DNA from 2 places in the Rhizobium sp. CAU 1783 genome. Region 1 is predicted to be linked to the other one. Evidence: predicted binding sites of a transcription regulator. Region 1 holds the regulator's gene; the other holds the start of a gene.

Region 1 (4,636 bases):
GAATTCGTTCGATGCGGCGCGGAGACCACCCTCACCCTGCACAGGCTCGATCAGGATCGCTGCCGTCGCGTCGGTGATCGCGGCCTGAACCGCATCGAGATCACCAAAGGGAACCTGGTCGAAGCCCGGCGCCTTGGGTCCGAAACCTTCGAGGTATTTTTCCTGGCCGCCGGCGGCAATCGTCGCAATCGTGCGGCCATGGAAAGCGCCTTCGAAGGTTATGATGTGAAAGCGCTCGGGATGCCCCTTGGAGAAATGGTAGCGCCGGGCTGTCTTGATCGCGCATTCCAGCGCCTCGGCACCCGAATTGGTGAAGAAGACGCGGTCGGCGAAGGTCGCTTCGGTCAGGCGGCGGCCGAGCGTCTCCTGGCCCGGCACGTCGTAGAGATTGGACAGGTGCCAGACTTTGCCGGCCTGTGCCGTCAACGCCTCGATCAGATGCGGATGCGCGTGGCCAAGAGAATTCACCGCGACGCCGGCGGCAAAATCCAGATAGCGCTCGCCATTCTCAGTGAAGAGCCAGACACCCTCGCCTCGCTCGAACCGCAAGGGTGCGCGCATGTAGGTCTGGTAGAGTGGCGAGGCTTCAGCCATGGCGGAAACACTCCTTCTGGAGAGCGTGACGGAACGGGGCGACTTCGACTTTCCAAACAGGGTCCGAAAAATCAAAAATGCCGCCTTGCGGCGGCGGGTCGCACTATCATCATTTCAGCCTTGCCTGTCAACGAAACAGCGCAGTGCAGCGGAATTTTCGGGTACGCGGAAGTCGCAACGACGGGACTTGAGGAGCCCGGTCGAGATCAACACGGGCAGGTAGCAAGTTGGGGAAAACTTTAAAATCGATTCCCGATGATTCGCCCGACTCTTGTCAGCGAGTCAGCCCGGCACTAGGTTAATAATCAATAAATTGATTGCATGCGGCGGAAATAGTCACCGACAGTATCGAGGCAAGTTTGTTTCGGATTCATCCGAAGCAACGGTGAGCGATTCTGCCATCACACAGCGCGAGCGGCGGAGATATAGCATGAACTGGACTGATGAGCGAGTTGAAAAACTCAAGCGCCTTTGGTCGGAAGGCTTGAGCGCAAGCCAGATCGCAGCACAACTGGGCGGCGTGAGCCGAAACGCCGTGATCGGCAAGGTGCATCGCCTCAACCTCCCGGGCCGTGCGAAGGCCGGCGGCAGCACGACCACGGTTCGCGCAGCAAAGCGTCCGGCGGGAGCGCAGCGCACCCCGAACTACACCGCCCGCAACACCACGACGACCCGCACGGTCACCCGTGCCGCCGGCGCGAACCTGCTCAAGGAAGAGATCGAGATCGACGGCCTGGAGGAGATCCAAATCTCGCGCTCCACCAACGTCGTGCTGCCGATTTCCCGCAAGCTCGCCCTGACTGAACTTACCGAACGCACCTGCAAGTGGCCGATCGGCGATCCGATGAAGGACGACTTCCACTTCTGCGGCTGCGAGTCCGCCGACACGTCGCCCTACTGCAACTACCACGCCAAGCTCGCATACCAGCCGGTGGGTGAGCGTCGCCGGGCGGCCGCAGCGGCAGCCCGCTGAAGGCGCCCGACACACGCCAAGACAAACGAAAAACGGGCCTTACGGCCCGTTTTTTTATTCTGTTGTCAAGAGGTTGACGGAAGCTAGGCTTCCATCGAATAGCCCGCGCCGCGCACGGTGCGGATGACATCCTGCATGTTGGAGAAGTTCAGCGCCTTGCGCAGCCGACCGACATGCACGTCGACGGTCCGTTCGTCGACATAAATGTCATGGCCCCAGACACCATCAAGCAGCTGCGAGCGCGAGAAGACGCGGCCCGGCGACGCCATCAGGAACTCGAGCAGGCGGAACTCGGTCGGACCGAGGCGCACTTCGCGGCTCTTGCGGTGTACGCGATGGGTCTCGCGGTCCAGCTCGATGTCTCCACAGCGCAGGACGCTCGAGAGCACCTCCGGACGCGCCCGGCGCAGCATCGCCTTCACGCGCGCCATCAGTTCCGGCGTGGAGAACGGCTTGACGACATAGTCGTCGGCGCCGGTCGCAAGGCCGCGAACGCGCTCGCTTTCCTCACCGCGTGCCGTCAGCATGATGATCGGCAGGCGCTCGGTCTCCGGGCGCATGCGCAGCCGGCGGCAAAGCTCGATGCCGGAGACGCCCGGCAGCATCCAGTCGAGGATCAGGAGATCCGGGACGCGTTCCTGCAGGCGCAGTTCGGCCTCGTCTCCGCGCAGGATCGTCTCGACCTCGTAGCCTTCCGCTTCAAGATTGTAGCGCAGAAGCACGCTCAGCGCTTCCTCGTCCTCGACGACAGCTATTTTCGGCAGCATCGGTTTCGATAACCTCTCGAATGCGATCGATTATTCGGTGACGGCGCCAACAGTGGCGGTCAGATCTTCCTTCGGTCGCTCACCTTCCGGCTGGGCGCCCGTCGTCATGTAGTAGATCGTCTCCGCGATGTTGGTCGCGTGGTCGCCGATGCGCTCGATGTTCTTGGCGCAGAAGAGAAGATGGGTGCAGCTGGTGATGTTGCGCGGATCTTCCATCATGTAGGTCAAGAGCTCGCGGAAGAGCGAGGTGTACATGGCGTCGATTTCCTCGTCGCGATCACGGATCGACTTGGCCTTTTCGGCCGAGCGCGAGGTGTACACGTCTAGTACTTCCTTGAGCTGGACCAGAGCGAGCTCGCTCAGGTGCTCGATGCCGCGGGCGAGCTTGCGGGGAACGCCGGTCGCCTGCACGGCCATGACGCGCTTGGCATTGCTCTTGCCGAGGTCGCCGACGCGCTCCAGGTCGTTGGCGATACGCAGTGCACCGATGATTTCGCGAAGGTCGGCCGCGACGGGCTGGCGGCGGGCGATGGTGATGATGGCCTTGTCGCCGATCTCACGCTCGGCGGCATCCATGATCACGTCGTCGGAGATGACCTTCTGGGCGAGTGCACCGTCGGAATTCACCAGCGCGCGCACGCTGTCGCCGACCATCTGCTCGGCAAGACCGCCCATCTCGGAGATGCGGCGCATCAGATATTTCAGTTCCTCGTCATAGGCCGAGTAGATATGCGATGAAGACATGTTCGTTTATCCCTGAATTGAAAGAGCGATCACAGCGCGGCGGACATCAGCCGAAGCGGCCCATGATGTAGTCCTGCGTACGCTGATCGTCCGGATTGGTGAACATCTTGTCCGTGTCGTTTTCTTCGACGAGCAGACCAAGATGGAACATCGCGGTACGCTGGGAAACACGCGCCGCCTGCTGCATCGAGTGGGTCACGATGACGATGGTGAAGTTCGAACGAAGCTCGTGGATCAGTTCCTCGACCTTGGCGGTCGCGATCGGGTCAAGCGCCGAGCACGGCTCGTCCATGAGAATGACTTCCGGGCTGACGGCGACGGCACGGGCAATGCACAGGCGCTGCTGCTGGCCGCCGGAGAGGCCGGTGCCGGATTCCTGCAGACGGTCCTTTACCTCATTCCACAGACCGGCCTTCTGGAGGCTCGTCTCGACCACCTGGTCGAGTTCGGCCTTGGTGCGAGCCAGACCGTGAATGCGCGGACCGTAGGCGATGTTCTCGTAGATCGACTTCGGGAACGGGTTCGGCTTTTGGAAGACCATGCCGACGCGGGCGCGCAGTTCAACGACGTCGATCGACGGATCGTAGATGTCCATCTCGTCGAGCGTGATCTTTCCGGTGACGCGGCAGCCGTCGATCGTGTCGTTCATGCGGTTCAGCGTCCGCAGGAAGGTCGACTTGCCGCAACCGGACGGCCCGATCAGGGCGGTCACGGTATGCTCCTGAACGTTCAGGTTCACATCGAAAAGGGCGCGCTTCTCGCCGTAGTAAACGGAGACGTCCTTGCCGATCATCTTGTACTTGGATTCGGTCATTTTCTGATCCAGCGCCTTTTCAACTGCTGCTTCCGACATCATGTTCATGTCTAACTCCCTCTACCAGCGCCGTTCGAAGCGTCGCCGCAACAGAATTGCACCCACGTTCATCACCAGAAGGAACAGGAGCAGAATGATGATCGCTCCGGAGGTTCGCTCGACGAAAGCTCGCTCGGCCTCGTTCGCCCACTGGTAGATCTGAACCGGCAGGGCGGTCGACGGATCGAGCGGCGTGCCCGGATAGTCGGCGACGAACGCCACCATGCCAATGAGCAGCAGCGGAGCGGTCTCGCCGAGGGCGTGTGCCAGGCCGATGATCGTGCCCGTCAGGATGCCCGGCATGGCGAGCGGCAGGACGTGATGGAACACGGTCTGCATCTTCGATGCGCCGAGGCCAAGCGCTGCGGCCCGGATCGACGGCGGCACGGCCTTGAGGGCTGCGCGCGTCGCGATGATGATGGTCGGCAGCGTCATCAGGGTCAGAACCAGGCCACCGACGACCGAGGCCGAGCGCGGCAGGCCGGCGAAGTTGATGAACACCGCGAGGCCGAGCAGACCGAAGACGATCGACGGAACGGCGGCAAGATTGTTGATGTTCACTTCGATCAGGTCGGTGAAGCGGTTCTTCGGGGCGAATTCCTCAAGATAGATCGAGGCCGCGACACCGATCGGCAGGGACAGAACCAGCACGATCAGCATCATGTAGGCCGAGCCGATCAACGCCACGCCGACGCCAGCGGCTTC
Region 2 (4,636 bases), on a different contig from region 1:
CCTTCTTGAACATGCGCTTCAGATTGGTTGCGGAGATCATGTAGCTGTCGCTGAGTTCGGTCAGCGACAGTGCACCAATGTCGATCCGTTCGAGGCCGGCATTGTCTTGCGGAAGGCGCGAAATCATGTCGTGCAGCACCATGCCGCCGAGGTCCGACCAGAGAAAATGGCCGATCGTCTCGGCGGGATCGCGCCAGGTCGGATCTTCGACGAGGAGGGCGGCGGCATAGGGCTGGGCGATGCGGAAGATACGCGGGTCGGCCGCGCACGCGGCTTCCCGGGAGCCCCCGTCGAGCCGGTCGAGGCAGGCCATGTGGCCCATGAACCAGGCGTTCATCGCGCCGTAGGCGGTCTCGGTGGTTTCCAGCACGCGCACGCGACGGTCGGGCACGTCGGGGATGTCACGGAGGAACTTATAGGCGACGAGCTCGGCGAGGAATCCGGTCGCCGTGTTACGGCTGGCGGCGCCGAGCTTCATGACGATCTCAACGAAGCGGGTCGCGGTGAGGCCCGAAAGCGGGTCGTCGTCGCGACGCTGGAGCGAGAGCGCAAAAAGGGAATGGGTCATCAGCCACTTGCGGTGGGATGCCTTCAGCCGCGACAGACGCGGTGTGCGGATGTGGATACCGATCAGATGTTCGGCGATCTGCTTCTCGATGGTCGGGAAGAGGGGATGCGCAGCAATTTCGGTGCGGGTCAGTGGCCGCATGGCTCGTTCACGCTCTGCTCAAGTGTTCAATAGCAATATTCGCCCGTCGAAGGACCTGGCCCGCGAAACGGCGGAGCTGGTGGCCAAGGAGGAGGCTTTCCCTCGCTAGACGGTATTCATATCCGTAGTGTGTCAATGGCGCGTTTCCGCGTCACACGCAAGTCATACATTATGGAAAGGTTAGTGCCAGCGAACCATGACCGATTTGTGGTCCGCCGGCGGGGCGCCGTCAGCTTTCAGCGCCTGTGCGTTCGACCTGCTCGGGGAAGAAGCGTTCGGTGCCGAAACCGTCGCCGAACATCTGGTCATGTTGCAGGAAGCGGTAGTCGCGGATCATGGGGTCGATCGGCTCGCCATTCGTCGCCCAGTCCGGATGGGTGCGCTCGCCGCGCTCGATCAACTGGTGGCGATCGATGACCGCATAGCGCTCGTTCAGCCTGCCGAGAACGCCGGTGTAGAAGGGGTGACGGTAGCCGGCGAGGCGCACCACATAATAGGGCAGCTGCGACGGGCTGACAGAACCGATGTCCTTCTGGACGCCGCGCTTGGATGACCAGACGACAAGCGGGGTCTCGTGCTCCCGCTTCATGATGCTGACCGGGGCCTTACGGGTGGCAACCACGTCGGGCATGTAGCCGGTGTCGGTGTATACGTTGCCGAGCGGCGGGAGATGGTCGCCGAAAAGCACGATGATCGTTTCGCGACGACGCTTCTTGGCCCAGTCCATCAGCGCCTTCAGGCTGCTGTCGGCCTCGCGGACGCCCTGCGCATAGGTCGCGAGGCTGTCGCGGTTTTCCGGGGCAAGGGCCGTCGATTCGATGCCGATCGTGTTCTTCGCGTAGCGGTTCTTCTCGTAGGGGCCGTGGCCCTGCAGGGTGACGGCGAAGAAGAAGAAGGGTTCCTTGGTCTGGTCGGCAGACCGGATGATTTCCTTCGTCAGCGCATCGTCGGATGCGAAGAGACCGCGCTTGTCCAACACCGGCATGTTTTCTTCCGAGCGGAAGCTGTCGAAGCCGAGCGAGCGATAGACATTCGAGCGGTTCCAGAACCAGCTCTGGAAGGGATGGAACGCGCGGGTCGTGTAGCCCTTGGACGAGAAGAAGGTTGCCAGCGACGGCAAGGGGCGGCGCACATATTGCTGGTAGGGAATGCTGCCATAGGGCAGGAAGGCGTTGGAGAAGCCGGTTAGCGCCTCGAACTCGACATTGGCCGTCATGCCGCCGAATTCGGGCGAGAACAGGTTACCCGAGGACGCGGCACGGATCGTCGGCATCGGATCGGGCGACAGTTTCGCATTGGTGATGCGGGTCGGATCCCACAGGGACTCGCTCATCACCATGATGACGTCGGCATTGCGACCGCCGAAGAAGCTCGCCGGCAGGCGTTCCGGTGCGATGTCGGCGATAACCTCGGAATTGTAGCCCTGCGGCGCCTGGACATTGGCCATCGGCACGTTGAAGGCGAAGGCCAGAAGGAAGCCGTTGTGGCGATAGTTTTCCTGCTGATCCCACATCATGGGGACGATGTTGAGGCGGTCGCGCAGGTAGGAAAAGGAATTCGGGTTCATCAGCGACAGGAAGCCGCCGATCAGAGGAAGCGCCACGACGAGGCGGACGAGCTTCGACTGGGCCGAAAGCGAAGGGAAGTGGCGGCGGCCGAGCACGAGCAGATAGGCGAGCAGCGCCAACAGCCCGACCACACCGAGGACGAGGCCGATGGAGGCGAAGGGGCGGGCCGCGAACATGACGGGCACCAGTTCGCCGATCTGGCGGCCGAACAGCATGTCGCTCGGATAGAGCGGGTCGGACAGATATTGCTGCTTCTGCATGGACAGAAAGGCAGGAAGGATCGCGAGCGGCACGAGTACGAGAGCCGACTGGTAGACACGGCCGAAGACGGCGTCTACAGCGATGAAGAGCAGGAACAGGACGCCGACCGCCACCATTCCGGGGCGGGCAGAGGACAGGAGATAGTCGGAGACGTCGATCAGCGTACCGCGGGCCAGCCATTCGGTTACGATGATCGTCAACAGCGCCAGCAGCAACGAGTTGACGATGCGCATGGAGCCGCGCAGCGCGGTCACCCTGGCCGTGGACGCGGCACCGCTCGGGGCGTCTTCAACCGACATTCGGGGCTCGGAGATAATCTCGGCCAACTCGCTCTCCAGCAGAAAAGATGGTTTCATAAAAGTTTCGCATAGCTGTCACATAACCGTTATGAACGCCAGATGAACCATGGCGCACCGGTCTTTGTTCCCCGCATTTCCTTGACAGCTGTGGCGCCGCGAACGCGGCATTTGAATACCCGCCGTTGCGAAGGCCGGACGCACGCGCTAAACGATGGACATGAGCGAGATTCAGACCCGACCCGACACCCTTCGCATCGCAATCGCGCAGCTTGATTCCACCGTGGGCGACGTTGCCGGCAATCTTGCCAAGGCAAGGGAAGCTCGGGCGGAGGCGTCGGTCCACGGCGCGGATCTCGTGCTTTTCACCGAGCTTTTCATCTCGGGCTATCCGCCGGAAGATCTCGTTCTCAAGGCGGCCTTCCTCAAGGCATGCCTTTCGGCTGTCGAACAGCTGGCGGCTGATACCGCCGACGGCGGGCCTGGCGTGATTATCGGTTTCCCGCGTCAGGACGACAAGGGCCGCTACAATTCGATCGCTGTCCTGGACAACGGCAAGATCATTGCGACGCGCGACAAGATCGATCTGCCGAACTATGGCGAATTCGACGAGAAGCGTGTCTTCGTCGCCGGCGAGATGCCGGGGCCTGTCAACTTCCGCGGCGTCCGCCTCGGCATCCCGGTCTGCGAGGACATCTGGGGCGAACTCGGCGTTTGCGAGACGCTCGCCGAGTCTGGTGCCGAGATGCTGCTCGTGCCGAACGGCTCGCCCTATTATCGCGGCAAGGTGGACGTGCGCCATCAGGTCGTGCTGAAACAGGTCATCGAGACCGGCCTGCCGATGATCTATGCGAACCAGCTCGGCGGCCAGGATGAACTGGTCTTCGACGGTGCGAGCTTCGCGTTCAACGCCGACAAGACGCTGGCCTTCCAGATGAGTCAGTTCGAGGCGACCGTGTCCGTGACGACCTGGAAACGGGCGCAGGACGGATGGCGGTGCGGCGACGGGCCGATGTCGCGCATTCCGGAAAAGGAGGAGGCCGATTACCGGGCCTGCGTCCTCGGATTCCGTGACTACGTCAACAAAAACGGTTTCAAGAGCGTCGTGCTGGGCCTTTCCGGCGGCATCGACTCCGCCATCTGCGCGGCAATCGCAGTCGATGCTCTGGGCGAGGAGCGGGTGCGCACGATCATGCTGCCCTATCGCTATACCTCGCAGGATTCACTTGCCGATGCTGCGGCCTGCGCCAAGGCGCTCGGCTGCCACTACGACACAGTGCCGATCGCCGAGCCGGTCGAAGGTTTCCTCTCGGCGCTGTCCGACATGTTCGAGGGGACTGAAAGCGGCATCACCGAAGAGAACCTGCAGAGCCGCGCGCGCGGCACCATTCTGATGGCGATCCCCAACAAATTCGGCTCGATGGTGGTGACGACCGGCAACAAGTCGGAAATGTCGGTCGGTTATGCGACGCTCTACGGCGACATGAACGGCGGCTTCAATCCGATCAAGGACCTCTACAAGATGCAGGTCTATGCGTTGGCTGCCTGGCGCAACGGCCATGTGCCGCCGGGTGCGCTCGGCCCCTCTGGTGAAGTCATTCCGCAAAACATCATTTCTAAGGCGCCGTCGGCGGAACTCCGTCCGAACCAGACGGACCAGGATTCGCTGCCGCCTTATCCGGTGCTCGACGACATTCTCGAATGCCTGGTCGAGCGGGAAATGTCGGTTGACGAGATCGTTGCACGCGGTCACGACGTCGCCACCGTTCACCGGGTCGAACATCTGCTTTATCTTGCCGAAT

What was found. Region 1 encodes PhoB, which activates phosphate uptake and scavenging genes when phosphate is short. Its sites were predicted from a motif close to TGTCATNNANCTGTCAT; they were not measured.
Region 2: ACX93L_RS04985 (LTA synthase family protein) is a predicted target of PhoB. The motif match lies at 2,911-2,927, and genes of this name have one in related genera.

Annotation. Positions count from the first base shown of each region.
Region 1 covers NZ_JBTOLM010000002.1:502,283-506,918, reverse strand. Annotated here, with positions in the region: gene ACX93L_RS09220 (acetylornithine transaminase) at 1-594, opposite strand, end outside; gene ACX93L_RS09215 (GcrA family cell cycle regulator) at 1,025-1,567, shown strand; gene phoB (phosphate regulon transcriptional regulator PhoB) at 1,651-2,334, opposite strand; gene phoU (phosphate signaling complex protein PhoU) at 2,365-3,078, opposite strand; gene pstB (phosphate ABC transporter ATP-binding protein PstB) at 3,125-3,940, opposite strand; gene pstA (phosphate ABC transporter permease PstA) at 3,953-4,636, opposite strand, start outside.
Region 2 covers NZ_JBTOLM010000001.1:1,086,319-1,090,954, forward strand. Annotated here, with positions in the region: gene ACX93L_RS04980 (hypothetical protein) at 1-709, opposite strand, end outside; gene ACX93L_RS04985 (LTA synthase family protein) at 939-2,837, opposite strand; gene ACX93L_RS04990 (NAD+ synthase) at 3,055-4,636, shown strand, end outside.